3 regions of the Streptomyces mobaraensis genome follow, and region 2 is predicted to be linked to each of the others. Evidence: riboswitches for the same ligand, from Rfam matches in the RefSeq annotation. Region 2 holds a riboswitch; each other region holds the start of a gene.
The links. Region 2 has a riboswitch for cobalamin ahead of K7I03_RS03210 (Nickel transporter NicT). Riboswitches for the same ligand answer to the same signal wherever they lie in the genome.
Positions count from the first base shown of each region.

Region 1: linked by a shared signal. The riboswitch ahead of metE (5-methyltetrahydropteroyltriglutamate--homocysteine S-methyltransferase) and the one ahead of K7I03_RS03210 (Nickel transporter NicT) in region 2 are both predicted to bind cobalamin.
Region 3: linked by a shared signal. The riboswitch ahead of K7I03_RS10735 (ribonucleoside-diphosphate reductase subunit alpha) and the one ahead of K7I03_RS03210 (Nickel transporter NicT) in region 2 are both predicted to bind cobalamin.

Region 1 is NZ_CP083590.1:1,116,633-1,126,613, reverse strand. Features, by position in the region: gene metE (5-methyltetrahydropteroyltriglutamate--homocysteine S-methyltransferase) at 1-2,185, opposite strand, end outside; cobalamin riboswitch at 2,349-2,592, opposite strand; gene K7I03_RS04640 (2'-5' RNA ligase family protein) at 2,762-3,352, shown strand; gene K7I03_RS04635 (hypothetical protein) at 3,668-3,973, shown strand; gene K7I03_RS04630 (alpha/beta fold hydrolase) at 4,523-5,566, shown strand; gene K7I03_RS04625 (hypothetical protein) at 5,595-5,786, shown strand; gene abc-f (ribosomal protection-like ABC-F family protein) at 6,045-7,679, shown strand; gene K7I03_RS04615 (CGNR zinc finger domain-containing protein) at 7,745-8,314, shown strand; gene K7I03_RS04610 (TetR/AcrR family transcriptional regulator) at 8,259-8,939, opposite strand; gene K7I03_RS04605 ((2Fe-2S)-binding protein) at 9,262-9,819, shown strand; gene K7I03_RS04600 (FAD binding domain-containing protein) at 9,816-9,981, shown strand, end outside.
Region 2 is NZ_CP083590.1:785,651-795,631, forward strand. Features, by position in the region: gene K7I03_RS03200 (alpha/beta hydrolase family protein) at 1-600, shown strand, start outside; gene K7I03_RS03205 (class I SAM-dependent methyltransferase) at 622-1,461, opposite strand; gene K7I03_RS03210 (Nickel transporter NicT) at 1,594-2,736, opposite strand; cobalamin riboswitch at 2,769-2,991, opposite strand; gene K7I03_RS03215 (APC family permease) at 3,298-4,830, shown strand; gene K7I03_RS03220 (YIP1 family protein) at 4,938-5,528, shown strand; gene K7I03_RS03225 (cytochrome P450 family protein) at 5,752-6,957, opposite strand; gene K7I03_RS03230 (MAB_1171c family putative transporter) at 7,193-8,407, opposite strand; gene K7I03_RS03235 (hypothetical protein) at 8,400-9,083, opposite strand; gene K7I03_RS03240 (helix-turn-helix domain-containing protein) at 9,080-9,565, opposite strand; gene K7I03_RS03245 (trypsin-like peptidase domain-containing protein) at 9,881-9,981, shown strand, end outside.
Region 3 is NZ_CP083590.1:2,539,705-2,549,685, reverse strand. Features, by position in the region: gene K7I03_RS10740 (ribonucleotide-diphosphate reductase subunit beta) at 1-16, opposite strand, end outside; gene K7I03_RS10735 (ribonucleoside-diphosphate reductase subunit alpha) at 7-2,418, opposite strand; adenosylcobalamin-variant (AdoCbl-variant) riboswitch at 2,591-2,691, opposite strand; gene K7I03_RS10730 (hypothetical protein) at 2,940-3,401, shown strand; gene mctP (monocarboxylate uptake permease MctP) at 3,409-5,034, opposite strand; gene K7I03_RS10720 (DUF3311 domain-containing protein) at 5,031-5,312, opposite strand; gene K7I03_RS10715 (HAD family hydrolase) at 5,557-6,213, shown strand; gene K7I03_RS10710 (VOC family protein) at 6,282-6,656, shown strand; gene K7I03_RS10705 (radical SAM protein) at 6,707-7,954, opposite strand; gene K7I03_RS10700 (GntR family transcriptional regulator) at 8,107-8,877, opposite strand; gene K7I03_RS10695 (extracellular solute-binding protein) at 9,119-9,981, shown strand, end outside.

The sequences.
Region 1 (9,981 bases), 330 kb from region 2:
TCAGCCCGGCGCGCAGCAGCTCCGCCGCCTCCTCCGCGCTCGGCACGCGCGGCGAGTGGATGTCGTACACCCCCGGCCCGGCCTCGCGCGGGTAGCCGTGCGCGGCCAGTTCGCGCGCGACCTGCATATGCGAGCGGGCCGCCTCCAGGCTGATGACGTCGGCGTCGAGGTCGTCGATGGCCTGCACGACGTCCCCGAACTCGGCGTAGCACATGTGCGTGTGGATCTGGGTGTCCGGCCGGACCCCGCCGGTGGTGAGCTGGAACGCCTCGGTGGCCCACGCCAGGTACGCCGGGCGGTCCGCCGCCCGCAGCGGGAGCGTCTCGCGCAGCGCCGGCTCGTCGACCTGGACGACGGAAGTACCCGCCGCCTCCAGGTCGTTCACCTCGTCGCGCAGGGCGAGGGCGACCTGCCGGGCGGTGTCGGCGAGCGGCTGGTCGTCGCGGACGAACGACCAGGCGAGCATGGTGACCGGCCCGGTCAGCATGCCCTTGACGGGACGGCCGGTGAGCGACTGGGCGTACGTCGTCCAGCGCACCGTCATCGGCTCCGGCCGGGAGATGTCACCGGCGAGGACCGGCGGGCGGACGTAGCGGGTGCCGTACGACTGCACCCACCCGTGCTGCGTGGCGAGGTAGCCCGTGAGCTGCTCGGCGAAGTACTGGACCATGTCGTTGCGTTCGGGCTCGCCGTGCACCAGGACGTCCAGGCCGGTCTTCTCCTGGAAGGTGATCACCTCCTGGATCTCGGCCCTGATGCGCTCCTCGTAGCCGGCCGTGTCGATCCGGCCCGCGCGCAGGTCGGCGCGGGCGGCGCGGAGTTCGCCGGTCTGCGGGAAGGAGCCGATGGTCGTGGTCGGCAGCAGCGGCAGGCCGAGGCGGGCGCGCTGGGCGCCGGCACGTTCGGCGTACGGCAGGGAGCGGCGGGCGTCGGCGGCCGTGACGGCGGCGGCCCGGGCCCGGACAGCCGGGTCGTGGGTGATCGGGGAGGCGGCGCGGGAGGCGAGGTCGGCCCGGTTGGCCGCCAGTTCGGCGGCGATGGTGTCGGTGCCCTGGGCGAGGCCCTTGGCGAGCGTGACGATCTCGCGCGTCTTCTGCCGCGCGAAGGCCAGCCAGCGCAGGATCTGCGGCGCGATGTCGCGCTCCATGGCCGCGTCGAGGGGGACGTGCAGCAGGGACGAGGACGCGGCGACGTCGACCCGGTCCGCCAGGCCGAGTAGCGTGCCCAGGGTGGCGAGGGATTTCTCCAGGTCGTTCACCCAGATGTTGCGGCCGTTGACGACGCCGGCGACCAGGCGTTTGCCGGGCAGGCCGCCGACGGCGGCGAGGTCGTCGAGGTTGGCGGCGGCGGCCTCGGTGAAGTCCAGGGCGAGCCCGTCCACCGGCGCCTTGGCGAGGACGGGCAGGGCCTCGCCGAGCCGGTCGAAGTACGAGGCGACCAGCAGCTTCGGGCGGTCGGGCAGCGCGCCGAGATCGCGGTAGGCGCGCTCGGCGGCGTTCAGTTCGGCCGGGGTGCGGTCCTGCACCAGAGCGGGCTCGTCGAGCTGCACCCACTCGGCGCCGGCCGCCCGCAGGTCGGCCAGCACCTCCGCGTACACCGGCAGCAGGCGGTCCAGGAGGGTGAGCGGGACGAAGTCCGGGTCCACGCCCGGCGCGGGCTTGGCGAGCAGGAGGTATGTGACGGGCCCGACGAGGACCGGCCGGGCGGCGGCCAGCCCCAGGGCGAGGGCCTCCTTCAACTCCGCGACCTGCCGGGCGGAGTCGGCACGGAACACCGTGTCCGGACCCAGCTCCGGCACCAGGTAGTGGTAGTTGGTGTCGAACCACTTGGTCATCTCCAGCGGCGCCACGTCCTGCGTACCGCGCGCCATCGCGAAGTACCCGGCCAGGGCGTCCTCCTCGACGGCGGCCCGGTGCCGGGCGGGGATCGCGCCGACCATGACGGTGGTGTCGAGGACGTGGTCGTAGTACGAGAAGTCGCCGGTGGGCACCTCGTGGAGGCCGGCCGCGGCCAGCTGCTCCCAGGTGTCCCGGCGCAGGCCGGCGGCGGTGGCGCGCAGGGCGTCGGCCGTCACCCGGCCCTTCCAGTAGCCCTCGATCGCCTTCTTGAGTTCACGGTTCCGGCCCTGGCGGGGGTAGCCGTACACGGTGGCCCGTGCTGCCGCGGCTGCGGACTTGCTGGTCACGGAGATCTCCTTCGCGAGATGGATCCCTGAGATCCCGGAACGGGACGAGAGCGCGAAGGGTGACGGACCGGGCGGGCCGGGCGCGCGCGGCATGGCGCGGTCGTCCGCCTGGTATGTACGCCGACCCGCCCTCGAGGTCACCGGGATGTCCGCGCACGAGTGGTTCGCGCGCGGGCAGGTGGCAGGTCTTCGGACTCGCGGGCGCGCCTCGTGGCGTACGGAACCCGTCGGACTCCGTACGAGACACCTACTGGCCGTCGCTTCCCGGGCCCCGTGCGTCGGGCCCAGTGCGTATGACGGCGGTCGTTCCCGCTCACCGCTGCGGGGCAGTCCCGGATTCCCACCGGGTTCCCTCTTGCGACGCTCCCGTCTGGCGGGCGGGGCGAACCAGCTGCGCTCGTCAGCCTAGAGGGTGCGGGGCCCGGGACGGAAGGGAGTTCGTGATGCGGAAGGTGAGGTGGGACACGTGGGACGGGCGTGCGGCGGGAGAGACAGCGGACGCGTGGCGGGCGTGCGGTGGGAGGGGCGGTGGCCGTCCGACTCGTGCGGACCGGGTGCGGCCGGGACCATGGAAGGGTGGACGGCGACCTGGTCCTGGAGGCGGCGCCGACGGCCCGGACGGCCGTCGCGTGGCTGCCGCCGCGCGCCCACTGGCCGGCGATCCAGGAGATCCGCCGGAGGTACGACCCGCAGGTGCGGCGGTGGCCACCGCACGTCAACCTGCTGTTCGGCTTCGTACCCGAGGAGGACTTCCCGCGGGCCCTGCCGCTGCTCTCCGCCGCGGCGGCCGAATGCCCGGCCTTCCCGGTCCGGCCGGCGGGCGTGCGGTACTTCCGGCACCGGCGGTACGCGACGGTGTGGCTCGACCCGGCGGCGGGCGGCGCCCTGGCCCCCTGGGCGCGCCTGCACGACGAGCTGGCGTCCCGCTTCCCGCTGTGCCGCGGGCGCGGCGAGCGCTTCGTCCCGCACCTCTCCCTCGGGCGCACCACGGAGCCGCGTGCCCTGGCCGCCGAGCTGGCCGCCCGGCTGGGCCCGATGCCGGGGGAGGTCGAGGAGATCGTGGTGCTCTCGCGGCGCGGGGAGGAGCCCATGCGGACGCGGGCCGTGGTCACGCTGGGGGCGGGGGAGGTGCGGTGGGCGGGGGACCGAGGGGTTCGGCGCCGGTGAGGAAACGGAGTGGGGCGCGGCGCGTCGTGAGGCCGTCGTCGCCGCGTCGTGTGCCGGCGGACGGTTCGGCCGCCGTGGTGGCGGCCGTGCGACCGGTCCGGCAAGCCGTCCCCGGTGTCGGGGTGCCCGTCGGGCCGGCCGTCAGGGAAAGCAGCGTCGCGGGGGACAGGCTGGGCCTTCACCCGTCCTGGGAGCGGCAGTTACGAAAGATGGTTGCACATGGAACAACACTGTCGCGGCGCGCGAGGTTGCCCTAGATTTCTTACGTATGGCGTAACTGATGTGCGTCTTGGGAGAGTTGATGGGGAGGATTCCTTGAACGGAAAGTTACGGAGGACGGCCGGACTCACCGCGGTCGCGGCGACCCTGCTCGCCGGCGTGGCGCTGGCCGCCCCGGCGTCGGCCGCCACCGCCGCGCCGGCCCGGGGAGCGGTGACGGAGGGCTCGTCCACCTACTACGTCTACGTCACCGGGGTCGCCGGCTCGCTGGACGGCGCCCGCGCGAACGCGAACAGCAAGCTCCCGAAGAACTGCTACCCCTGGGGCATCGTGGCCAGTGGCACCACCCCCGACAGCAACATCTGGGTGACCGTCCAGGGCAACTGCTCCGGGGAGCAATGACGGAGACAGCACCCGCGCAAGCAAGGACCGAGGGGCGCCGACCCAACCGGCGCCCCTCGGGGCTCTTCGGGCTCTCCGGGGCTCTAAGGGAGGGACCTTAGCGCCCCGAAGGCCGTCCGTCCGGTGTTTCCGCCGTTCGCCCGTACCTCGCCGTTCGAGGGTGGCTCCCTCGGTGTGCTCCCGGCACCCGTCCCGGCCGGGCGCGCCAGTCGCGGCGCGCTCTGGAGGGCGCCCTCGCCTCGTTCACCGTCGGCCGGACCGTCGGTGCACCCCGCCGACCCGGTTCGGACCGGGGCCGAACTCCCGCTTCCCGCTCATGCGCGGACCGCCTGACAAAGGCCGGCCGGCCGGCTCCCGCACATCGCCTACCAGGCAGAGCTCCTTCTGTGGCTCCTTGAGCGGTTTCTCCAGCGTGGCACGGACTCAAGCACGCGCCGACTGCGCCGAGTTGGCTCGCGTCACCTGTTTGACCGGTGACGCACCCTGTGTCATAGTCGTCCGCACGCCCGCAGCGGGCGCAGGCACTTCGCGACGCACGGAGGGCTCGGCATGATCGATCGGCGTACGTTCGGCAAGGTGCTCGGCCTCGGGGCCGGCGGTGCGGTCACCGTCGCGCTGCCGGGGGTGTCGGGGGCATCGGAGGCGGCGCAGGCCGCCACGGAGCGGCGGGCCGGCCCTCGCCGGCAGGGCGCCTTTCCCACGCTCAAGAAGGTCAGAGCCGGTCTGCTGGAGGTCGGTTACGCGGAGCTGGGGCCGGCGCACGGGCCGCCGGTCGTCTGTCTGCACGGCTGGCCGTACGACATCCACAGCTTCGTCGACGTCGCGCCCCTCCTCGCGGCCGAGGGGTACCGGGTGGTCGTCCCCTACCTCCGCGGCCACGGCACGACGCGCTTCCTCTCCGGCCGGACCTTCCGCAACGGGCAGCAGTCCGCCCTCGCCCTCGACACCGTCGCCCTGCTGGACGCGCTCGGGCTGGAGAAGGCGGTGCTGGCCGGATTCGACTGGGGGGCCAGGACCGCCGGCATCGTCGCGGCGCTGTGGCCCGAGCGCTGCAAGGCCCTGGTCTCCGTGGGCGGTTACCTCGTCGTCAACCTGGAGGCGAACCAGCGGCCGCTGGCGCCCGCGACCGAGCGCGCCTGGTGGTACCAGTACTACTTCGCCACCGAGCGTGGCCGGGCCGCGATGGAGCAGCGGGACAAGCGCCACGATCTCACCCGGCTGGTCTGGGACACCGTCTCCCCGACCTGGGACTTCGACGACGCCACCTTCGAGCGCACGGCTGCCGCCTTCGAGAACCCGGACTACGCCGCCATCGTGATCCACAACTACCGCTGGCGGCTGAGCCTCGCCGAGGGGGAGCGGCGCTACGAGCCGTACGAGAAGCGGCTCGCGGGCCGGCCGTTCATCGCCGTGCCGACGGTGACGCTCGACGCCGAGCGCGACCCGTTCACGGCGCCCGGCGACGGCTCCTCGTACCGGGACCGGTTCACGGGCCCGTACGACCACCGGGCGTTGAAGGGCATCGGTCACAACCTGCCCCAGGAGGCGCCCGAAGCGTTCGCCCGGGCCGTCGTCGACGCCGACCGGCTCTGACCGTTCGTCAACTCCGTCAGGAGGAGGAATGAAGATGGCCATGCGGGACAGCTACTCCGCGGTGCGGCAGGCGCGTTTCGGCGCGCTGCCCGAGCGGATCGCCTACGAGGACATGACCGAGGAGAAGGCGGCCGCGCCGGCCGCGCCGCCGGAGTACGGCGGCGGTGACCCCGGGGTGCGGACCCATCTCGGCTGCCTGGCCTGGGATCTGGGGCTCTAGGGCGGCCTCCGCGCCGGGCCTGGTAGGGTACGCGGCGTCAGTGACCTTTCGCAGAGGAGACGGACATGGTGGGTGACGACGACATCTCCGGGTGATACCCGGATCTGATCGGCCACCGGCAGGCGCGCTTCGGGCGGTACCGCCGTCGTGGTCATCTCGTCGTCCCCTCTTTCCCTGTTCAGGTGCGGTGCGCTCTCCGCGCGGCGGCTTTTGCCGCGGCGGAGGGCCCTGCCCTCTGTTCCTCATGAGGTCACCTCCATGTCCGACATCACCGTCATCTGCTCCCGCCTCTCCTTCTCCTGGCCCGACGACACCCCTGTCTTCGACGACCTCTCCTTCACCGTCGGCGCGGGCCGCACCGGGCTGGTGGCGCCCAACGGCTCCGGCAAGAGCACCCTGCTGAAACTGATCGCCGGTGAACTCCGCCCGTCCGCCGGGTCGGTGACCATCCACGGCACGGTCGGCTACCTCCCGCAGACGCTGCCCCTGACCGGCGAACCCACGGTCGCCGAGGTGCTGGGCGTCGACGCGGTGATCCGCGCCATCGACGCCGTCGAGTCCGGCGACGTGAGCGAGGAGCACTTCACGACCATCGGCGACGACTGGGACGTCGAGGAGCGCACCCGTGCCCAGCTCGACCGGCTCGGGCTGGGCCGGCTCGCCCTCGACCGGACCCTGGGCACGCTCAGCGGGGGCCAGATCGTCAGCCTCGGCCTGGCGGCACAGCTCCTCAAGCGCCCGGACGTGCTGCTGCTGGACGAACCGACCAACAACCTGGACGCCGACGCCCGTCACAGGCTCTACGACGTCCTCTCGGAGTGGAATGGCAGCCTCCTGCTCGTCAGCCACGACCGGGCCCTGCTGGACCGCATGGAGCGGATCGCCGAGCTGGACCGGGGCGAACTGCGGCTGCACGGCGGGAACTTCACCGCGTATGAGCAGGCCGTCCGCGCCGAGCAGGAGGTCGCGGAGAAGAACATCCGCAACGCCGAGCAGGAGCTGAAGCGGGAGAAGCGCGAGATGCGGCAGGCCCGGGAGCGGGCCGAGCGGCGGGCGAGCAACGCCGCCCGCAACCTCAAGAACGCCGGTCTGCCGCGCATCTTCGCCGGGAACATGAAGCGCGGCGCCCAGGAGTCCGCAGGCCGGGCCGGCCAGACGCACGCCACCCGCGTCCACGAGGCGCAGGCCCGGCTCGACGAGGCGGGCCGCGCCCTGCGGGACGAGCAGCGGCTGGTCCTGGAGCTGCCCGACACCGACGTCCCCGCCGGCCGCACGCTCATCCTGGGCGAGCGGCTGCGGGTGCGCCACGGCGGGCGCGAGCTGTTCGCCGGAGACGGCGTCGACCTCACCGTCCGCGGCCCCGAGCGCATCGCGCTCACCGGGCCCAACGGCGCCGGAAAGACCACGCTGCTGCGGCTGCTCTCCGGCGAACTGGCCCCGGACGGCGGGACCGTCCGGCGCGCCGACGGGCGCATCGCCTCCCTCTCGCAGCGCCTGGACCTCCTCGACCCCGACCGCACCGTCGCGGAGAACTTCGCGGCGGCCGCCCCGCGCCGGCCCGAGGCGGAGCGGATGAACCTGCTCGCGCGGTTCCTGTTCCGCGGCCCCCGGGCCCAGCTGCCCGTACGCGTCCTCTCCGGCGGCGAGCGGCTGCGCGCCACGCTCGCCTGCGTCCTGTGCGCCGAACCCGCCCCGCAGCTCCTGCTGTTGGACGAGCCGACGAACAACCTCGACCTCGTCGGCGTCGGGCAGCTGGAGAGCGCCCTGGCCTGTTACCGCGGCGCGTTCGTGGTGGTCAGCCACGACGAGCGGTTCCTCCGACGGATCGGCGTCGACCGGTGGCTGCGGGTCGCCGACGGCGAGCTGACGGAGACGGGGGCGCCGGACGCCTGAGCCGGGCGCGCACACCGGTCCGGCCGTCCTTGCGGGGTACGGGTGTCACCCGCCAGGATGGTGACGTGAACCTGGACCACGTCTTCGTGTGCGGCAACCCGGCCCTGGACTTCGCGGCCACGCTCCGGGCGCGCCGCACGGCGCGGTTCGAGATGTTCGCGACGCCGGACCGCCTGGACGCGTGGTACGTGGAGTCCGGGCTCGTCGACGCCGTCTCGCCCGCCCGGCGGGCCGACGTCGAACGGGCGACGGCCGTCCGGGAGGCCGTCTACCGGCTGATCACCGACCGGCGCCTCGGCGCGGGCTGCGCGGACTTCGACGACGAGGCGCTGGCCGCCGTCAACGACGCGGCGGCGAAGGCGCCCGCCGCGCCCCGGCTGACCCACTCCGGCCGCTGGACGGCGGCGACGCAGCGCGAGGCGCTGGCGGCCGTCGCCCGGCACGCCGTGGAACTGCTGAGCGGCGAAGACGTGCCCCTGCTCAAGGAGTGCGGCAACCCCGAGTGCACCCGCGTCTACATCGACCGCTCGCGCGGCCGGCGCCGGCAGTGGTGCGGCATGGAGTCCTGCGGCAACAAGATCAAGGCCGCCGCCTACCGGGCGCGCAGGAAGACCGCGGCCGTTCCGGCGGGGTGACCGTTCCGGATGGCCGGGCCTCCTCGGCGGAGGCCCCGGGCGCGCCCGCCCGCAGGCCGTCCGTGACGAGGTCGAAGAGGCGCCGGACGCGTTCGCCGGCGTCGGCGCGGCCGCCGATGTGCCAGAGGCCGGCGATGGCGAGGAGGAAATCGTCGGGGGTCACGCCCGGGCGGATGGTGCCGGCCTTCTCGTTGGCCTCCAGGAGGAGTTCGACGGCCTCCATGACCGGGGCGTGGCCCCAGCGGGCCGGGGTGGCGGGGGCGCGGGTGGCCTCGCGCATCGCGTCGGCCAGGCCCGCCTTCGCCGTCGCGTACCGGGCCAGCCGGTCCAGCCACTCGCGCAGGGCCCGGTCGGGCGGCCGGGTCGCGAGCAGGTGGCGGGCGGCGTCGTGGACCTGCTGCACCTCGAAGCGGTAGACCTCCAGGATGAGCGCCTCCCGGTCGGGGAAGTTGCGGTAGAGCGTGCCCTGGCCGACGCCCGCCTTCCTCGCGATCGTGCTGAGCGCGACGGCGGGGGAGTGCGTCAACTCGGCCAGCGCCACGGCCAGGATGCGCTCGCGGTTGCGCCGGGCGTCCGAGCGGCGGGGCGGGGGCTCGCCGTCCTGCTGTGGCACCGTCGTCCGCACGCGCGTCCTCGCCCTCTCGTCCGTGCCCGGTCTTCCGCGGGCCCTTGCCCGTCCGACGGCCGTCGGCTAGGTTCGGATAACCGGACAGCTGTCCGCTACGCATCGGCCGGACAACTGTCCACGTACAGCACACTTTAGTGGCCGTGACGGCCGTCGGAACGGCCGACGGCCCCTCGGGACGGCCGCTCCCGCGATCCGCCGGCGCCGACCGCCGGGCCGGCACCGCCGTGTGGCGACCTTCGCCCGAGCCACCGCCCGAACCACCGCGCACCACCACCGTGTCCCATCCGCCGTGCCAACCGCCGTGTCGAAAAGGGCCCCCATGACCGCATCGACGTCCAGCGTCATCACCCTGCACGTCAACGGAGAACCCCACACCCTCACCGTCGACCACCGCACCACCCTGCTCGACGCCCTGCGCGAGCGCCTCGCCCTGACCGGCACCAAGAAGGGCTGCGACCAGGGCCAGTGCGGCGCCTGCACCGTGCTGCTCGACGGGCGCCGCGCCGTGGCCTGCCTCCAGCTCGCCGTCGCCGCCGAAGGCCGTGCGATCACCACGATCGAGGGCGTCGCCGACGGCGAGCGGCTGCACCCCGTCCAGCAGGCGTTCCTCGAACTCGACGGCTACCAGTGCGGATACTGCACCCCCGGGCAGATCTGCTCGGCCCTCGCCGTCCTCGACGAGCACGCGGCCGGCTGGCCCAGCGCCGCCACCGCCGACGTCCGCCCCGAGGCCGGCCCGCCCGCCCTCACCGACGCCGAGATCCGGGAGCGGATGAGCGGCAACCTGTGCCGCTGCGGCGCGTACCCGACGATCGTGCGCGCCGTCGCCCGGGCCGCGGAGGAACGCGACGAGCGAACCGGGGCGGTGGTCGCATGAGGGAGTTCCGCTACCACCGCGCCGCCGACACGGCCGACGCGCTCGCCCTCCTCGCCGCCGACCCCGAGGCCCGGCCGCTCGGCGGCGGCACCAACCTCGTCGATCTGATGAAGACCGGCGTCGAGCGGCCCGCGCTCCTCGTCGACCTGCGCGACCTCCCCC
Region 2 (9,981 bases):
CTCCGGTTCGTCCTCGACCGGCTGGCGGACGCGGCCGCCGGGCGGTCACCGGAGGCGCTCGGGCGCCCGCTGCCCCGGGGGCTCGGCGCGGCCCTGGACCTGCGGCGGGTGGGCGCGTACGGGCACTCCCTGGGCGGGACGGCGGTGACGGAGGCCCTGCGCGCGGACCGCCGGATCCGGGCCGGCGTCAACCTGGAGGGGTACCTCGACCACCCGCCGGCCGCCGACGGCCGGCCCGGGGAGCTGTTCCCCGTGGCACGGGAGGGCACGGACCGGCCGTTGCTGCTGGCCGGCACGGACGGCTTCCGGAACCAGCGGTTCGAGCGCTCCTGGCCCGCCGTGCTGGCCCGCTCGGGCGGCCGGGCCCGGCGCCGCCTCCTCCACGGCGCCGGGCACTGGGTGTTCACCGACTACGCGGCCCTGGCACCCCGGCTCCAGGCGGCGGGCCTGATGCCGGCCCGGGACCGGGACGCCCTCGTCGGCCCGGCCGGGCCGGAGCGGTCCGTCCCGGCGGTGCGGGGGCTGGTGCGCTCCTTCTTCGGCCGGTACCTGCCGCCGTGCGGGCGGGAGGCGGCCGACCGGGCAGCCCGCGGCGCGTAAGCCCTGGGGGCCGGAAGCGGCTCAAGAGCCGGACGCGGCGCCCGGGAACTCGAAGCGCACCAGCCGGAACACATCCCGCACCCCGGGCACGAGACTCGTCAGGCGCGCCTCCGCACGGGACAGCGGCGGGACCCTGCGGACATCGGGGAGGTCGCAGCCACGGACGACGTCGAGGCAGGTCAGGCCGGGGTGCAGGCGTTCCAGGGCGCGGGGGTCGTCGATGCCCCAGTGGAGCGTCGCGCCGGTCCTGCGGAAGAGGGGGATCAGCCGCTGCGCTCGGACGCCCAGGCCGTTGAGGCAGTCGAACAGCAGCTGTCCGCCCGGGAAATGGGCGGTGATGCGCCGGATCAGGCGTTCGCCGTCCTCCGGCCGCAGATACGGGACGAGTCCTTCGAAGACGGCCACCACGGGCCGGTCCGCGGGGAGTTCCTCCAGCCAGCCGTCGGCGGTCACGGAGGTCGCGAGGGTGCGGTGGTCGCCGTCGGCGGGCGGGAGGAGGCGGTTCCGGAGGGCGACGACCTCGGGGAGGTCGACGTCGATCCAGCGGGTCTCCGGGAACCGGGCGACGCGGTGCGCCCGGGTGTCGAGGCCGCAGGCGAGGTGGAGCACGGTCGCGCGCGGGTGCCGGGCCAGGAACTCGGCCGTCCAGTCGTCCAGGCAGCGGGCGCGCAGGGCGACGCCGGCCGCGTTCACGGACGCCATGCCCGTCCTGCGGAAGTCGTAGTCGATGCGCCGGACGGTCTCCAGGGCCGTGCGGTCGTGCAGCAGGGAGTGGCGGGACCGGCTGTCGACGGCGCGGGCGTAGAGGGTGGCGAGGAGGGTTTCCGGGACTCCGGTGAGGGTGATCTTCTCGCGTTCCATGGGCCTCCTCGTCGAAAAGCGGACGCTTCCGTTCTCACGGTAGCCCCGGCGGTGTCCGTCCGTCCCGCCCCCGCGAAATCCCGGGCGGGCGGGGGACGGAGGGGGACGCCGCCGGGGCCCGCCCGTCGCGCGTCAGCCCTCCGCCGCCGGGGCCGTCGCGCCGCGCGCGGCCCAGCGCTGCTCGACCTTGGCGAGGCGCCAGTAGGCGAGGGCCGCGGCCCAGACCACCACGAACAGGCCGACGATGACGAAGCCGACGTTGTCGAGGTTGAGGCCGGCGATCCAGCCGGTGACCGCGTCGTCCAGGTCCAGCTTCTCGTGCAGCACGCCGACGAGTTCGATGGTGCCGATGAGGAAGGCGACGGCGATCGACAGGCCGGTGATGGTGAGGTTGTAGTAGACCTTGCGGACCGGGTTGGAGAACGCCCACTGGTAGGCGAAGTTCATGAACGTGCCGTCGAGCGTGTCGAAGAGGCTCATGCCGGCGGCGAACAGCAGCGGCAGGCAGAGGATCGCGTACCAGGGCAGTCCGGCGGCGGCGCCGCTGCCGGCCATCACCATCAGGGTGACCTCGGTGGCGGTGTCGAAGCCCAGGCCGAACAGGAAGCCCAGCGGGTACATCTGGCCGGGGCGGGTGATGGAGCGGGTGAACCGGCCGAGGATGCGGTTCATGAAGCCGCGCGAGTCGAGCTGCTTCTCCAGTTCGGCCTCGTCGTAGCGGCCCTCGCGCATGGCGCGGAAGATGCGCAGGATGCCGGCGAGGGCGACGAGGTTGAGGGCGGCGATGAGGTAGAGGAAGCCGCCGGAGACGGACGTGCCGACGACGCCGAGCGTCTGGTGGGTGGACGAGTCCTCGTCCATCAGCGTGCTGGCCATGTGCGTGCCGCCGGCGACCAGCGCGGCCATGGCGACGACCACGCTGGAGTGGCCGAGGGCGAACCAGAAGCCGACGGAGACCGGGCGCTTGCCGTCGGCCATCAGCTTGCGGGTGGTGTTGTCGATGGCGGCGATGTGGTCGGCGTCGAAGGCGTGCCGCATGCCGAGGGTGTAGGCGGTGACGCCGAGGCCGACGCCGTACACCTTGGATCCCACGTGGTAGTCGTTGGGGACGACGAGCAGGAAGAGCACGCCGAAGGCGACGACGTGCAGGGCGGCTATGACGGCGAGCAGGCCGGCGGTCCGCATCGTGTCCTCGCGGCGCCAGCGGAAGGCGGCGGACGGCCCGGCGGCGGCTTGGGTGGACGCACCGGTGGACGCGTCGGTGGGCAGGGTCATTGGGGGTTCACGCTCCAGCACCTCGTGGATCGGTTCACTGAGATGCCGTGGCCGGTCTCCTGGCTGACGGGTTCGTTCGCGTCCGCCCCCGCCTTCCCGGCAGCCGGCTGCGGCCAGTGGCTCCACGCGCCCGGTGGGCCGCGCGGAACGGGACGGTCACTCCCCGATCACAGTGGCGAGGGCCGCTCCGGAATCGGATCCCCCTGGGAGGGTCCTGCACCGGTCTTCCCGAACACCACGGCCGGGTCACTGTAACGCCCCTGCCAGTGCGGATGCACCGAGAGTGGTGATTGTCATGTCCTGCCTCAGGGGGCGCACCGGTTCCGGTAGCGGCTTCCGTCCCGTGCCGCGCTCCGGCCCCGTGCGCCCCGGGTCTTGACTCGGCGCGGAGCGCCCGGCCAGAGTCACCCAGCATCCCGTCCGGCCCGTGGGCCCCAACTCCCGTGCGCTGTTCGGGCGGTGGCCGCGCACCGGTCCGGCCCACTCCGTCCGGGGTGATGGACGGGCCGGGCGGGCCGGTGTACGAGTGCAGGTATCGCGCCGACGGGAAGGGTGGCCGCCATGGCGGAGAGAGCGGGAGAGCGGGCCGACGGGCCGGACGGCCGGGACGGATTCGTCCGCCGCGTCGGGCCGTTCCAGGCCACCGCCATCAACATGAGCCAGATGTGCGGGATCGGCCCGTTCGTCACCATCCCGCTGATGGTCGCGGCCTTCGGCGGCCCGCAGGCCGTCATCGGCTTCCTCGCGGGGGCGCTGCTCGCCCTCGCGGACGGCCTGGTGTGGGCCGAGCTCGGCGCGTCCCTGCCGGGCGCGGGCGGCAGTTACGTCTACCTCCGGCAGGCATTCCAGTACCGGACGGGCCGGCTGATGCCCTTCCTGTTCGTCTGGACGGCCATGCTCTACGTGCCGCTGGCGATGGCGAGCGGTGTGATGGGCTTCGTGCAGTACCTGGGATACCTCTGGCCGGGCATGACCCCGACCCAGGGGGACCTGACCGGGCTCGCGCTCATCGTCGTCGTCGTGGCGCTGCTGTGGGGGCGGGTGGAGAACATGGCCCGGATCACCACGGTGCTCTGGGGCGTGATGATCGCGGCCGTGGTGCTGGTGATCACCGCCGCGTTCACCCACTTCAGCCCGGACCGGGCGTTCACCTACCCCTCGCACGCCTTCGAGCTGACGAGCAATCACTTCTGGATCGGCTTCGCGGCGGGGCTGACCATCGGCATCTACGACTACGGCGGTTACTGGACGACCGCCTACATGGGCGCCGAGATCAAGGACCCCGGACGCACCATCCCGCGCTCCATCATCTACTCCATCCTCGGCATCATGGGCATCTACCTGCTGCTCCAGATCGGCACCCTGGGCGTCGTGGACTGGCGGGACATGCTCGACGCGGACAACGTCGCCTCGTCCTCCGTCGCCTCCGCCGTGCTGGAACGCACCTGGGGGAAGGGAGCCGCCGACGTCGTCACCGTGCTCGTCCTGATCACCGCGGTGGCGTCGGTCTTCACCGGCCTCCTGGGCGCCTCCCGCATCCCCTACAACGCGGCCCGGGAGAAGGTGTTCTTCCGCGCGTTCGGCACCCTGCACCCGCGCCACCGCTTCCCCGTCCTCGGTCTGCTGAGCATGGGGGCGATCGGCTGCGTCGGCTTCCTGATCGGCCGTCACACGGACCTGGCGACGCTGATCCAGCTGCTGACCACGGTGATGGTGCTCGTCCAGGCGCTGGGGCAGATCGCGGCCGTGACCGTCCTGCGCCGCCGCCAGCCGACGCTCCCGCGCCCGTACCGGATGTGGCTCTACCCGCTGCCGAGCCTGGTGGCGCTGGTCGGGTGGCTCGTCATCTACGGCTACGCGGACCGCAATTCGCCCGGGCGGCACCCCATCGAGTGGTCGCTCGCCTGGTTCGGCGCGGGCTGCTTGGCCTTCCTGCTGTGGGCGCGGGTGGAGCGGGTCTGGCCGTTCGGGCCGCGGGAGATCAGCGAGGAGTACCTGCCGGACGCGGGTGAGGGCACGGGTGGGGACGCGGGTGAGGGGGCCGCCCCCGAACCGGACGCCGGCGCCGGCCCGGTGGAGCCCACGCCCGCCTGACGCACCACCCGAAACGCCCGCCTGACGCCCCGTCGGGATCCGGCGCACGGAGGGCCCGCCGCGCCCGCCCCGGGATCACCTCCCAGGGCGGTGAGAGAATCGTCCCCATGCCCCTGACCACCACGACGTCCCCCCGCCCCCCGGACTCCGGACGGCGCAAGCTGCTCTGGCACCGGCTCATATTCGGGCTCTGGTACCGGCCCGTCGAAGTGCTCGACGAGGCCCGGGACCGGAGCGTCTGGGGCGCCGCCATGTTCCTCTGCCTGCTCTGCGGGGCGCTGGGGACCATGGCCAAGGACTCGTTCTGGGCCCAGTGGGACGTGAGCCCCGCGCTCGCCCTGGAGGCCATGGCCATCGGCTCGGGAGTGGTCCTGCTCGCCAGCGTGCTGCTCGGCCTGGTCACCCACGCCATCGCCCGCCGGCTCGGCGGCAACGGCCGGCCCGGGCCGACGGCGAGCCTGTTCGTCCTCGTCTTCTGGACCACCGACCTCCCCCGGCTGGTCCTGGACTCCTGCCTCCCGAGCGCCTCGATCCCCGTCCGCGCCACCGCCGCGGCCTCCGCCGTCTTCGGCTGCGCCCTGGCCACCCTCCTGATCCGCGGCCAGCACCACCTGCCGACCCGCAAGGCGGTGGCGGCGGTGAGCATCCAGATGCTGGCGGCGGTGGCCCTGCTGAAGTTCCCCCCGGGCAGCGGCTGACCGAGCGCCGCCCCGGGCGGCTCCCGGCGCTCCGGCGCCGCGCGGAGCGTCCCCCGGCCCCTCCGGCCCGTCGCGGAGCGTCCCCGGCCTCCGGCCCGTCACCGCGGCGGGCCGGTTCGCCGTGCGCCCGGCTCCGGGCATGCGAAGGCCCGCCCGGTGCGACGGGGGATGCACACCGGGCGGGCTCGAAGACAGTTCTACCTCATCAAGGATGGGTTATGCATCAAAAACGTGTTCGGCTTGTGGCCGACCAGCGCACGGGGAGCGAAATCAAGCCACGCGCGCGAATGGACGGACGCCACTTCAGTTCCTCTCTCGGAACGGCGAGTTCCAGTTTTTCGAAGCGTTCGAGCAGGGCCGCCAGGGCGGTCTCGGTCTCCATGCGGCCGAGCGCGGCGCCCAGGCAGTAGTGGATGCCGTGACCCAGGGCCAGTGAGCCGGAGGTGTTGCGCCGCAGGTCAAGGCGGTCGGGGTCGGGGAAGCGGGCGGGGTCGCGGTTGGCGGAGGCCAGGGAGAGGAGCACGGTTTCGCCGGCCGGGACGGTGACGCCGCCGATCTCGACGTCCTCCAGCGGGAAGCGGCGGATGGCCAGGGGGCCGGGGCCGTCCCAGCGGTTGAGCTCCTCCACGGCCGCCGCGAGTCCGTCCGGATTCTTTCGCAGGGTGCGGAGCTCCTCGGGGTGGTCCAGGAGGGCCAGCACCGAGTTGGCGATCAGGTGGACGGTGTTCTCGTAGCCGGCGAACAGCAGGAGGAAGGCGAGCGAGGTCAGTTCGTCCTCGGAGAGGCGGTCGCTGCCGTCCCGGACGGCGATCAGGTCGGACAGCAGATCGTCCGCGGGCTCGGCGCGCTTGGCGGCGAGCAGGCCGGCGAAGAAGCGGATCATGCTTCCCACCGCCTCGCGGGCCGCCTCCGGACGGGCCGGGTCGGGGGTGATCAGGGCGTCCGTCCAGGCCCGGAAGTCCAGCCGCCGCTCCTCCGGGATCCCCAGCAGGTCGCACATGACCATGATGGGCAGCGGACCGGCGTAGGCGGCCAGCAGGTCGGCGGAGCCCGCCGGTTCGACGGCGTCGAGCAGTCCGTCGGCGAGGCGGCGCACCGGCTCCCGCAGCTTCTCCACCCGGCCGGGGGTGAACGCCTTGACCACCAGGCGGCGGACGCGGGTGTGGTCCGGGGGGTCCATGTTGAGCAGGTTGGCGTCGAGGGCCGGGGGCAGGGAGAGGCCGGCGTAGTTGCCGGGCGTGGCGTTGCGCTTGTCGAGGGAGAGCCGCGGGTCGGCGAGCGCCCGGCGGACGTCCTCGTAACGGGTCACCAGCCAGGCGGGGTTGCCGTCCGCGCCCTGGACGCGGTGGACCGGGCCGGTCTCCCGGAGGGTGGCGAGGGTGCCGTGCGGGTCGGCGATGAGGGGGCGTACGTCGATGGGTCGTCGCATGCCGTCGACCCTAGGGGGGTGGCGGCGGGCGGCGGTTCCCGGCCCTCGCCTTCCCGTCGGAAGAGTTCACCTTTCCCGTCGGAAGAGTGCGCTCGTCGGAAGAGTGCGCCTTTCCCGTCGAAAGAGTTCGGCGCGGGCCGGCATCGGTCCCGTGAGTACGGGCACCGGCGCCGGCCCGCGCCGCGGGCGGCCGTGACCCCCGTCCATGGCCGCCACGTCTGTGGGTCGCGCGTCCTCAGTGGGGACGGCGCTCCGCACTGGTCTCCCGTAACTCCTTGAGCACGGCGTCGACCAGCTGGTCGTGGAAGACGTCGGCGACGAGCGCCAGGTGCTCGTGCTCGGCCGCCGGATCGGAACTGACGGTCACCACCACGCTGTCGGCGTGCGGGACCGGGACGTGGCCGGTCGCCTGGTTGGCCAGGCCCCGGCGGAAGGCCGCGGCCTCCACCACGGCGGCGATCCGGCGCTCGTCCAGCGCGGCGGCGTCCGCCCTGCGGTGGGCGATCTCCAGGGCGGCGGGCTCGACATGGCGGCGGACGCCGCGCTGGATGTCGCGGATCTCGGCCATCTGCCGGTTGGCCCGCCACTCCAGGTCGGCCAGCGGCCAGCGGGAGACCCAGCGGGAGGTGCCGATGGTCACCTCGGGGACGTGCGCGGTGACCTCTTCCCAGAGCGGGTGGAGGCGGCGCAGCCGGCGCCAGGCGGTGGCGCGGGGGCCGACGGCGGGCAGCGAGAAGCCGAGCAGGACGAGCAGGGCCGCCACCGACGCGCTCATCGGGGCCACGCCGTTGGACAGCCAGTACACGTCGCGGCCGGCCCAGGTGAGGACGAACCCGGCGAGTTTGCAGGCGCAGTAGAGCAGCCCCAGCCAGCAGCCCGCGGCGAGCGTGCGCAGCCCCCTGGAGAGCCAGGACGGGCCGAGGGTGGCGGCGTAGCGGGGGCACAGGACGCCGAGCCCGGCGAGGCTGGTGCCGAAGATGGCCAGGTACAGCGCCAGGAAGGCGACCACGCCGGGGGCGTCGGCGTAGGCGGTGCTGAAGTCGCGGGGGTGCTCGACGGCGTCCGGGCGGCCGACGGCGAAGCAGACGATCGCCGCCGTCCAGGCCGCCGCCACGGCGGCCACCGCGAACCGGGACCGCGCGACCGCGCGGGTGTGCGCGGCGGCGTCGCCGCGGCTGGTCCAGCGGAGCAGCAGCACGGTGGCGCCGGAGGCGAACAGCACGACGGCCGAGTAGAGGAAGACCATCGCCAGGTTGGCGACGCCGGTGAGCCTGTCGAAGGCGCGGTAGACGCTCGGCGCGGAGAACAGGAAGACGACGGGCACGCCGGCGGTCATCAGCGCGGTCAGGCCCAGGTCGGTGTTGCCGCGGTCGCGGAACCAGGCGCGGGCCTTGTAGGCGACGATGACCCAGGTGACGGCGGAGAAGGTGAGGTAGAGGGCGTCAAACACCGGCACCGCCCCCGTCCGCTCCGCCGGTGCCGCCGTCCGGTCCACCGGCGCCGCCGTCGTCGGTCCGGGTCCGGCGCACGTGCTGGAGCGCGGGGCCGAGGGAGGCGGCGAGTTCGGCGGCCGGGCCCTCCAGGGGCTGCTCCTGGCCGGGCGGGGGCGGGACGACCTTCTCCATGAGGAGGGTGCCGAGGATCTCGGTCTCGCGCTCGGTGAGGTTGTCGTAGCAGTGGTGCCGGGCCAGGCCCATGGTGAGCCCCATCCGGCGCATGGCGGTGGCGACGTCGACGGACGGCGTCCACACCTTGAGGGCGTCTTCGGTGACGGCCGGGTCCTGGTCGTGGCCGAGCAGCAGGTGCCCTATCTCGTGCAGCACGATGTGGACCTGGTGCCAGGGCGAGGTCTTGAGCTCGTAGACGACCCAGTAGCCGTCGTCGGTGGTGGCGGTCATCCCGGAGACGACGCCGTCGAGGCTCATCGGCACCAGGTGGATCGGCCGTCCCACGCGGCGGGCGACGACGGCGCACAGGCCGCGGAGATCGGTGGAGGCCGGCAGCGCGAGCTCGGCGATGAGCTGCTTGCACCGTCGGCGAATCCGCCCCACCCGCATGACTGCACCGTCCTCATCCTCGGTACGCCGCCAGTGGGTGAAGAGCCGGTCGTCCGCCACGACGGTCACGGGCGCTCCTCACCCCCCGCCGCGGGCGGGTCCGACGGCAGGTTCATCTGCTGCCGGAACTGGGAGATGATGGTGGTCAGGCTGTCCTGGACCTCGGGCGGCAAGCCCACCGAGCGCAGGGCGATGGCCCGTACCCGCTGGTCCCGCATCGCGACGAGGAAGCGGACCTCCTCCTCCACCCGGGCGGTCTGCGGCGCGGACAGGTCGCCCATCAGGTAGCCGACCGGCACGGCGAAGAACTTCGCCAGCGCCCGCAGCACGTCCGGGCTGGGGTTGGCGCGCTTGCCGTTGCGCAGCATCGACAGGTACTGCTCGGTGAGCGTGACCCCGCCGTACTCCTCCGTGCCGCGGCTGATCTCCTCCGCGACATGGGCGTTGGTGTACGGCGCACCCGGCGGGTGCATGTTGGCGAACAGGTAGTTGAGCCGCCCCGCCAGTGGGCTGCCCGTGTCTCCCGTCGCTCTGTCCCCCCTGACCGCCATGTGTCCCCCCGTTCCAGGTGCCTGGTTTCGCACGGCCGCCTCACGGCCGGTTAAGCCCTGAAGGGTCGCGATGGGCATCCTGTCACGCGCGGACGCGAAGCACTAGTCCGTTCCGGATTACGAGCGGATGACGGACTTAACCGTCGGTTGATGGCAGGTCAGAAAGCCCCTGGGCAGGCGGCAGAGCCGGCAGCGGCCCGCTCCGGCGTCCTGGTGAATCCTGTCGCGTCCGCCTCTCGCCACACCCCTCCCGCCGGGTGGAGGATGACACGCTCACCTCGTATGTGCCCCCGCGCACCGGAGAGGAACCCGCCCATGCGCAGACCCCTCGCCGCAACCGCTCTCGCAGCACTCCTCCTCGGCCTCACGGCCCTCTCCCCCGGCGGCCGCGCCGCCGCCGACCCCGGGCAGCGCGC
Region 3 (9,981 bases), 1.8 Mb from region 2:
TCGACATTACTGGCATGCCTCGCAGGACTCGGGGTTCTCAAGGGAGCAGGCGATGGCGTCCGCGTCGGGCGCGGCCTGCTGGACGGGGACGGTGGCCGGGGCGGCGCCGCCACCGGACGCCGCGCGGGCGATCCGGGTCGCCGGGCGCGAGCGCAGGTAGTACGTGGTCTTGATGCCCTGCTTCCAGGCGTACGCGTACATCGAGCTGAGCTTGCCGATGGTGGGCGAGGCCATGAACAGGTTGAGCGACTGGCTCTGGTCCAGGTACGGGGTGCGGGCCGCGGCCATGTCGATCAGGGCGCGCTGCGGGATCTCCCAGGCGGTGCGGTAGAGGTCGCGCACCTCCTGCGGGATCCAGTTCATGTCCTGGATCGAGCCGTTGGCGTCGGTCATCGCGTCGCGCGTGGTGCGGTCCCACACGCCGAGCTTCTTCAGGTCCTCCACCAGATAGGTGTTGACCTGGAGGAACTCACCGCTGAGCGTTTCGCGCTTGAACAGGTTCGAAACCTGCGGCTCGATGCACTCGTAGACACCGGCGATGGACGCGATCGTCGCGGTCGGCGCGATGGCCAGCAGCAGCGAGTTGCGCATGCCGACGGAGGCGATCCGGGCGCGCAGCGCGTCCCAGCGCTCGGCCCAGGTCGGCTCGGTGTTCGGGTAGTGGTCCGGGTGCAGCACGCCGCGCGCGGTGCGGGTCGCGGACCAGGCCGGGTGCGGGCCGTGCCGCTCGGCGAGGTCGGCGGACGCCTCGTACGCCGCGAGCATGATCCGCTCGGAGATCCGGGTGGACAGGGCCTTCGCCTCGGGGGAGTCGAAGGGCAGCCGCAGCCGGAAGAAGACGTCCTGGAGGCCCATCAGGCCCAGACCGACCGGCCGCCAGCGGGAGTTGGAGCTCCCGGCCTGCTCGGTCGGGTAGAAGTTGATGTCCACGACGCGGTCGAGGAAGGTGACGGCCGTGCGGACGGTCCGGTCCAGCTTCTCCCAGTCCATCTCGCCATCGGTGCCCAGGTGGGCGGCGAGGTTGACGGAACCGAGGTTGCAGACCGCGGTCTCGCCGTCGTTCGTGACCTCCAGGATCTCCGTGCAGAGGTTGGAGGAGTGGACGACCTGGCCGGGCTCGGCGGTCTGGTTGGCGGTGCGGTTGGCGGCGTCCTTGAACGTCATCCAGCCGTTGCCGGTCTGCGCCAGGGTGCGCATCATCCGGGCGTAGAGCACCCGCGCCGGGATCGCCTTGACGGCCTTGCCCTCGGCCTCGTACTTCCGGTACGCGGCGTCGAACTCGTCGCCGTAGAGGTCGACCAGGTCGGGCGTGTCGGCCGGCGAGAAGAGCGACCAGTCCGCGTCCGCCTCGACCCGGCGCATGAACTCGTCCGGGATCCAGTGCGCGATGTTGAGGTTGTGGGTGCGGCGGGCCTCTTCACCGGTGTTGTCGCGGAGCTCCAGGAACTCCTCGATGTCCGCGTGCCAGGTCTCCAGGTAGACGCAGGCCGCGCCCTTGCGCCGGCCGCCCTGGTTGACGGCGGCGACGGAGGCGTCGAGCGTCCGCAGGAACGGCACGATGCCGTTGGAGTGCCCGTTGGTGCCGCGGATCAGCGAACCGCGGGACCGGATGCGGGAGTAGGACAGGCCGATGCCGCCCGCGTGCTTCGACAGCCGCGCGACCTGGTGGTAGCGGTCGTAGATCGAGTCCAGCTCGTCCAGCGGCGAGTCCAGCAGGTAGCAGGACGACATCTGCGGGTGGCGCGTGCCGGAGTTGAAGAGCGTGGGGGAGGAAGGGAGGTACGAGAGGGTGCTGGTGAGGCGGTAGAGCTCGGCCACGTCCTCCAGGGCGCGGACCGATCCGTCCTCGGCCAGGCCGCAGGCCACGCGCAGCAGGAAGTGCTGCGGCGTCTCGATCACGTTCCGGGTGATCGGGTGGCGGAGCAGGTAGCGGCTGTGCAGGGTGCGCAGGCCGAAGTAGCCGAAGCGGTCGTCGGCGCCGTCGGCGAGGGCGGCGTCCACCAGCGCGTCCAGCCGCTCGGCGTGCTCGCGCACGAACGCGGCGGTCTCGTCGGCGATCAGGCCCTCGCGGTGGCCGGTGGCGACGGACGCGGAGAAGGAGACCGCGCCCTGCCCGGCCGCCTCCTCGGCGATGGCGAGCGTGAGGAGCCGCGCGGCGAGCCGCGAGTACTCGGGCTCCTCGGAGATCAGCCCGGCCGCGGCCTCGGTGGCCAGCGAGCGCAGTTCGGCCTCGTCCGACCCGGGGTGCCGGCCGCGCAGCGCGGCGGCGGCGACCTTGCCGGGGTCGGTGGCGGGCAGGTCGGCGGTGAGCTCCGTCAGGGTGCGCAGGAGCGCGGTCCCGGGGCCGCCGGTCGCTACCGTGTCCGCCTCGGGCACTGAAACCGGACCTGAAGCAGGTTCCGCGGGCGCGATCGTCACGTGTGGCTCTCCCTCGCTCGGCTGGGGGCCCGGCGGGAGGGCAGGGGAGCGCGCACGCGCAGCCGACGGCGTACGGAAGCCGTACGAGGCGTGCGCGCGGGCGTCCACCGGCCCAACCCGCGAGGCCCGGACGTGTTCAGACGCCGTACCGGGCGGGCCCGGCGATGGCGTGCTGCCGGCAGGTCCTCGGACTGCGGAACGGGCGGATTGGGCCCGTACGTACACCGTTGCGGGACAGTTCCGGATTTCCACCGGATTCCCCTGCGGCGACAGCGAGGACGAGCATACATCTAGTGCCGACGGTCGCGCGTGCCCCCACATGTTGTGTCGTCACGTCATGGAGCGGTCGCGGAATGTGCTAACGGGAGGGCACTTTGGGGCTTCGTTCACGGAAGCGATCGCCGCTCGCCGGGCGGGAGACGGCACGAGCGTCCGGGCTTCACAAAAGCGTAGGAGCGGCTCCGGCCGCGGCGTCCGCCGATCCGGCTTCGCCCGGTCCCGGACGCTCGTACGATCCGTTCATGTCGAACGGGAGATCGATCACAGGCGGGCCCGAGTCTGCCGTCGTGTCGGCCCTGCCCCGGCCCGTGCCGGGCATCCGGGTCTGTGTGCGGCTCAATCTCGGCGGCTGCGGGCCCTACGCGCACATCGTCGCGGACGTCGAACCGCCCGGGCCGGGCGGCGGGCTGGAGCTGCTCAGTGCCGTGCCGGAGGAGCTGCTGCCCCGGGAGCACCTCCCGGCGCTGCGGCGGGGCCTGCTGGAGGGGCTCGGCGGGGTGGCGGCCGCCGTCCTGGTCACCGACGGCCACTACCACGACGCGGACTCCTCCGACCTCGGCTATCTGATCGCCGGCAGACAGGCCGGTCGCGCCGCGCTCGTCGGCGCGGGCCTGCTGCCGCCCGGGGAGGCGGAGGCGCTGCGCTGGGCGAGCTGGCCCGGCCGGCCGCGGCCCCGCCGGCGAGGCGGGGGCCGACGGTGGTAGCCGGGCGTCAGTGGCCGCCCGGTGCCCCCGCCGTCGCGGGGGGCAGTTCCGTCTGGACGCCCGGGTCGCCCGCGTCCGCCGTGTAGTCGGACGCCTTCGTCTCGTCCACGCCGTCCGGTGTGCCGAGCGCCTTGAACACCAGGGTCAGCACGACCGCGACGAGCACGTTGAGCGCGAACGCCGTCAGCCCGATGTACCCCTTCTCCCCGATGAAGGGGATGAGGTTGGTGTTGCCGAAGTGGTCCTGGGTGGCACTCGGGGTGTCATACGCGCGCCAGGTTCCGTAGATCATGCCGGCCGCCCAGCCCGCCAGGAGCGCCCAGCGATGGAACCAGCGGGTGAACAGGCCGCCGACCAGGGCGGGGACGGTCTGGAGGATCCAGATGCCGCCCAGCAGCTGGAAGTTGATGGCGACCGTTTTGTCCATGGTGAGGACGAAGACGAGCGCGCCCACCTTCACCAGCAGGGACGCCAGCTTGGAGACCTTCGCCTCGTGCGCGGGCGAGGCGTCCGGCCGCAGGAAGTCCTTGTAGATGTTGCGGGTGAAGAGGTTGGCGGCGGCGATGGACATGATGGCCGCCGGGACCAGGGCGCCGATGCCGATCGCCGCGAAGGCGACGCCGGTGAACCAGTCCGGGAACATGTCCTCGAAGAGCTGCGGGATGGCCAGCTGCCCGTTCTTCACCTTGATCCCCGCCGCCACCGCCATAAAACCGAGCATCGCCAGCAGCCCCAGCATCAGCGAGTACAGCGGCAGGATCGTGGTGTTGCGGCGGATGACGTTGCGGTTCTTGCTGGAGAGCACCGCCGTCACCGAGTGCGGGTAGAGGAACAGCGCCATCGCCGAGCCGAGCGCGAGGGTCGCGTACGCCCACTGCGCGTCCGGCCCGGTCGCCAGGGCGCCGCGCGGCTTGCCCGTGTCCGGGTTCTTGACGGAGAACGCCTCGCCCGCCTTGGCGAAGACGTGGTCGAACCCGCCGAGCCGCATGGGGATGTAGATGATGGCGACCGCGATGACGATGTAGATCAGCGCGTCCTTGACGAACGCGATCAGGGCGGGGGCCCGCAGCCCGGACGAGTAGGTGTAGGCCGCCAGCACGCCGAACGCGATGAGCAGCGGCAGATCCTTCATGAACCAGTTGGAGCCGCCGCCGATCCCCATCACGTCCAGCACGGCCTGGATGCCGACCAGTTGGAGGGCGATGTAGGGCATCGTGGCGAGGATGCCGGTGAGGGCGAGCGCCAGCGACAGCCCCCGGGAGCCGAAGCGGCCCCGGACGAAGTCGGACGAGGTGACATACCCGTGCTTGTGCGACACCGACCACAGGCGCGGCAGGAAGGTGAAGACCAGCGGGTAGCAGAGGATCGTGTACGGCACGGCGAAGAACCCGGCCGCGCCGCCCGCGTAGACGGCCGCCGGCACGGCGACGAAGGTGTACGCCGTGTACAGGTCGCCGCCGAGCAGGAACCAGGTGATCCAGGTGCCGAACGAGCGCCCGCCCAGCCCCCATTCGTCCAGGTTGTCGGCGTTCTCGGCCCGCCGCCACCGCGCGGCGTAGAAGCCCATGACCGTGACGCCCAGGAAGAAGATGATGAAGACGGTGAGCGCGACACCGTTGACGCCGTCCTTCACGCCCGCCCACCCCGCTTCCGCTCCCGCTCCTGCCGGCGCACGAGCACGTACGCGACGGTCGTCAGCGCCGTCGAGATGACGACCCAGAGCATCTGGTACCAGTAGAAGAACGGGATGCCGATGAACGCGGGCTTCAGCCGGGCATAGGAGTCGACCCAGAGCATCGCGCCGAACGGCAGGGCGAGACAGACGCCCGCGACGACCATCGGGAGGGTCACGACCGGCTTGCGGCGGCCGTCGGCGGCGTCGGGTGGTGCGGAAGCGGGTGGTTCGGACATGCGACGGCTCCGTCCCCGTGCGGTCTGCGGCATGGCGCGACGGTCGCGGCGCGATTCCCTCGCGGTGCGATCATTCGCGTAATGCGCACGAAATCTAGGGGAGGGAGCCTCCGGTCGTCACCCCCTGTCCGGATATCGGTATGGCAACATCAACTTCCCTGGCGCGCCGGGGCGCTGGGCGCGCGCGCCGGCGCCTCCACCGGGACCGTGCGCGTTCCCTCCCCCCGCGCATAAGTTGAAGGGCATGTGCGACAAGCCCTTTGACCTCGTCATCTTCGACTGCGACGGCGTTCTGGTGGACAGCGAGCGGATCTGCGTGCGCGTGGAGGCGGAGTACCTGGCCGAGTTGGGAGCACCGTTCACCGAGGCCGAGATCATCGAGAGGTTCGTGGGGTCCCCGGCGGAGATCATGCGGGAGGCGGTCGCGGAACGCCTCGGCCGGCCGCTGCCCGCCGACTGGTGGAAGCCGTACGAGCAGCGCTACGTGGACGCGTTCGCCGCCGAGTTGGCGGCCGTGGAGGGCGTCGCCGAGGCGCTGGGGGAACTGGACCTCCCCTTCTGCGTCGCCTCCAACGGCGATCACACCGCCATCCGGCAGAACCTGCGGCTCACCGGCCTCCACGGCCTCTTCGCGGAGGGGCGGATCTTCAGGGCCGAGGACGTGGCACGAGGCAAGCCCGCCCCGGACCTCTTCCTGCACGCCGCCCGGACCCTGGGCGCCGACCCGGCCCGGTGCGCCGTGGTCGAGGACAGCCGGTACGGCGTCCGGGCCGCCCGCGCGGCGGGCATGCGGTCCTTCGGCTACGCCGGCGGGCTGACGCCCGCCGCCTGGCTCGAGGGGCCCGGCACGGTCGTCTTCGACGACATGCGGAAACTGCCCGCGCTGCTCGCCGGGGGCTGAGCCGTCGGGCAACGCGGCGGCGGGACACGGTCCTTGTCGCGGTCCGTGGTGTCTGCAATGATCATGTGATGCTGAGCATCGGATCGGTGGTCCTTGGCGTCGACGACATGGAGCGGGCCGCCGGGTTCTGGACCCGGGCCCTCGGCTACGTGCCGCGCGACGACACGGTCGAGGCGTCCTTCACCGTCCTGGTGCCCGCCGCCGGCGGCACCGGCGTCCAACTGGCGCTGATGCGCAGCGAAACGGCCGCCGAGCGGTATCCGCGCGTCCACCTGGACCTGTACGCCGCCGACGCGGCCGCGCAGGCGGCGGAGGTGGAGCGGCTACTGGGGCTCGGGGCCGCGCGGGTCGACTGGGACCGCTATCCGGAGGACCCGGACTTCGTCGTCCTCGCGGACCCGGAGGGGAATCGCTTCTGCGTGATCGATACGAGCCACGGCTGATCTGTCGGGCCTCTCCGTCGGGTTTCTTTGTCGGATCTCTCCGCCGGGCCTCAGAGGAAGTCCGCGTGCAGCGTGGACGGCACCTCGGCCGCGTACGCCCCCAGCGCGTCCTCCAGGGCGACGCGCCCGCTGAACAGCAGCTCCAGCAGCTCGTTCTGCGGCCGGTAGTAGCAGGATCCGCACAGCGCGGTGGTCCGCGGGTCCGTGGCCTGCCAGGCGGCGCGGGCGGCGCCGTCCAGGACGTCCGGCCAGCCGCCGGCGGTGACGTCGCCGAGGTCGTAGCGGGGGTCGGGGCTCACCTGGGGGCAGGGGTGGAGGTGTCCGCGGGCGTCGACGGCAGCGGCGAAGCGGCTGTAGTGGCAGCGGCCGAAGCGGGCTTCGCCGTCTGTGGAGCCGGCGTTCGGGCCGTCGCCGTTCGGGGCGCCGTCGGCGGGGCGCGGCAGCCGGACCTCGAACGCCTCGTCCGCCAGCAGGGCGGCCTGGCGCAGGGCCGGTGCGACGTCCGCCGGAGCCGCGTACGGGTCCCCGTAAGGGCCGTCGAGCGGGACGGCGTACGGGTCGGCGTACGGGCCGGTGTCGAAGCGTATGTAGTGGGCACCCGACTCCCGGGCCGCGTGGGCGGCGGCCAGGATCTCCCCGCTGTTGCGTGCGGTGACCACGTAGTGGAAGCCGATGCGGAAGTCCGGGTCGATGGCGGACTGCCGCAGGTTGCCGACGTCGTCGAGGAGCGACGCCAGCGTCGTCCGGCCGGAACCGGAACCGCCGGCCCGGAAGGCGGCCTCGGTGCCCGCCGGGAGCGCGACCCGCACCCAGGTGTGGGTGGAGGCCACGCACTCGGCCGTGTCCGGGCGGCCGAGCCGGGTGCCGTCGGTGACCAGCCCGAGGCGGAGGCCGGCCTCGTGCCCCGCGTCGCACACGGCCGGATAGCCGGGGTGGCGGGTGGTTTCGCGGATGCCGCGGAAGGTCACTGCCCGGCCGCCGGAAGCCGCGAATCCGCGGAGCAGGGAGGCGGCCTCCGCCGTCGGGAGAGCGCTTTCCGCGGGGGAATTCCCGGCGGCCCGCCCGACGGCGTCCGTTCCGCCGCGGCTTTCCGGCCGGGAAATCGCGGAAGGCCCCATGATGTCGAGCCGGACATGCACCGGGCGGATTTCCCGGCCCTCGACGAAGCGGCGCAGCAACTCGCCGTGAGCGAGGACTTTCCGCGGGGAATGCGCCGGTTCCAGGCCGGGCGCGGGGCGCCGGCGGCCGTCCCGCGGAGTGGTTCCTTCGTGGCTCCGCACGCCCGCGGTGTCGTCCATGATCGTCCTCTCGCGAGGCAGCGGTCGGGCGCCGGTGACACTATGAGCCGCCGTGATGACCGTCAATAGGAATGGACCATGAGGGACCGTTCCCGTGGAATCGCCCTCGCCACCCTTCCCGGAAGTCCGGACGATTCCACGGGGCGCACGTCCTATTCCGACGCGGGCCGCCGCAATCGCGCGACGAACTTGTAGCGGTCCCCCCGGTAGACCGAACGCACCCACTCCACCGGTGCCCCGTCCGCGTCCAGCGAGTGGCGGGAGAGCAGCAGCATGGGGAGGCCGACGTCGGTGCCGAGCAGCCCGGCCTCGCGCGGGGTGGCGAGCGAGGTCTCGATGGTCTCCTCGGCCTCGGCCAGGTGCACGCCGTAGACCTCGGCGAGCGCCGTGTACAGCGACGTGTACTTGACGAGGTTGCGGCGCAGCGCGGGGAAGCGCTTCGCGGAGAGGTGGGTGGTCTCGATGGCCATGGGCTCGCCGCTGGCCAGCCGCAGCCGTTCGATGCGCAGCACCCGGCCGCCGGGGGAGATGTCGAGCAGACCGGCGAGGCGGTCGTCCGCCGTGACGTAGCCGATGTCGAGCAGCTGCGAGGCGGGTTCGAGGCCCTGGGCCTTCATGTCCTCCGTGTAGGAGGTGAGTTGCAGCGCCTGGGAGACCTTGGGCTTGGCGACGAAGGTGCCCTTGCCCTGGATGCGTTCCAGGCGGCCCTCGACGACCAGCTCCTGGAGGGCCTGGCGCACGGTGGTGCGCGAGGTGTCGAACTCCGCGGCGAGGGTGCGTTCGGGTGGCACCGGCGTGCCGGGGCGCAAGGTTTCGGTCATCTCCAGCAGATGACGTTTGAGCCGGTAGTACTTGGGAACGCGGGCCGTCCGCACACCGCCGGCGGTGCTGCCGTTCTCCGCTGTCCCGCCCTCGGTCGCCATGGCGTGCCTTCCCGACTCCGATCCTGCTGCCGTCACCGGCTCCTCCGTCTATCGCGGTCACATGGTGGCACGGGCAGTGCCCGAGGGGACCGGAGACGCCCAGGTCGGCCCTCAGGTGTCGGTCCGGTAACGGAGCCGACAGCGACTCTTATACACCCTTGACACCCCAAAAGGTCTAGGCCAAGCTGCGGGCACTGGTCTAAACCATTAAAGACCACTTTTCGGTCCTGAGGAGAGTGCTGTGAAGCGTGGGCTCATAGCGGCGACGGGTGTCGCGGCCTTGTTGGTGAGTGTGGCTGCTTGTGGGTCCGACGGCGGCGACAAGGACTCCGGTTCCGGATCCGGTGACTCCAAGGGCAAGACGCTCACCGTCTGGTTCATGGACGGCTCGAACCCGCCCAAGTGGACCGAGGCCGTGAAGTCCGAGTTCGAGCAGAAGACCGGCGCCAAGCTGGATGTCCAGATCCAGAAGTGGGACAACATCCAGCAGAAGCTCACCACCGCGCTCTCCGAGTCCACGCCGCCCGACGTCTTCGAGATCGGCAACACCCAGACGCCCTCCTACGCCGCGACCGGCGGCCTCGCCGACCTCTCCGACCTGAAGAAGGAGATCGGCAAGGACTGGACCGACTCCCTCAACAAGCCGTCCGTGTTCGAGGGGACGCAGTACGCGGCACCCTGGTGGGCCGCCAACCGCGTCGTCATCTACAACAAGAAGGTCTGGGCCGACGCCGGCGTCAAGGACGTCCCCAAGACCCGCGCCGACCTCTTCAAGGCGTTCGAGGCCATCCAGAAGAAGGGCGACGCCGAACCCCTCTACCTGCCCGGCCAGAACTGGTACTTCTTCGACGGTCTGACCATCGGCGCCGGTGCCGATCTGGTGAAGAAGGACGGCAACAAGTACGTCTCCAACCTCGCGGACCCCAAGGTCGGCAAGGCCATGGAGGTCTACAAGCAGTACCAGGCGTTCAGCAAGGCGCCGAAGGACAAGGACGAGGCCACCCCGCAGCAGGCCGACGTCTTCGCCAAGGGCAAGACCGGCGCCTTCATCGGCATGGGCTGGGAAGCCGACACCGCGGTCAAGGCCAACCCGGAGATCAAGAA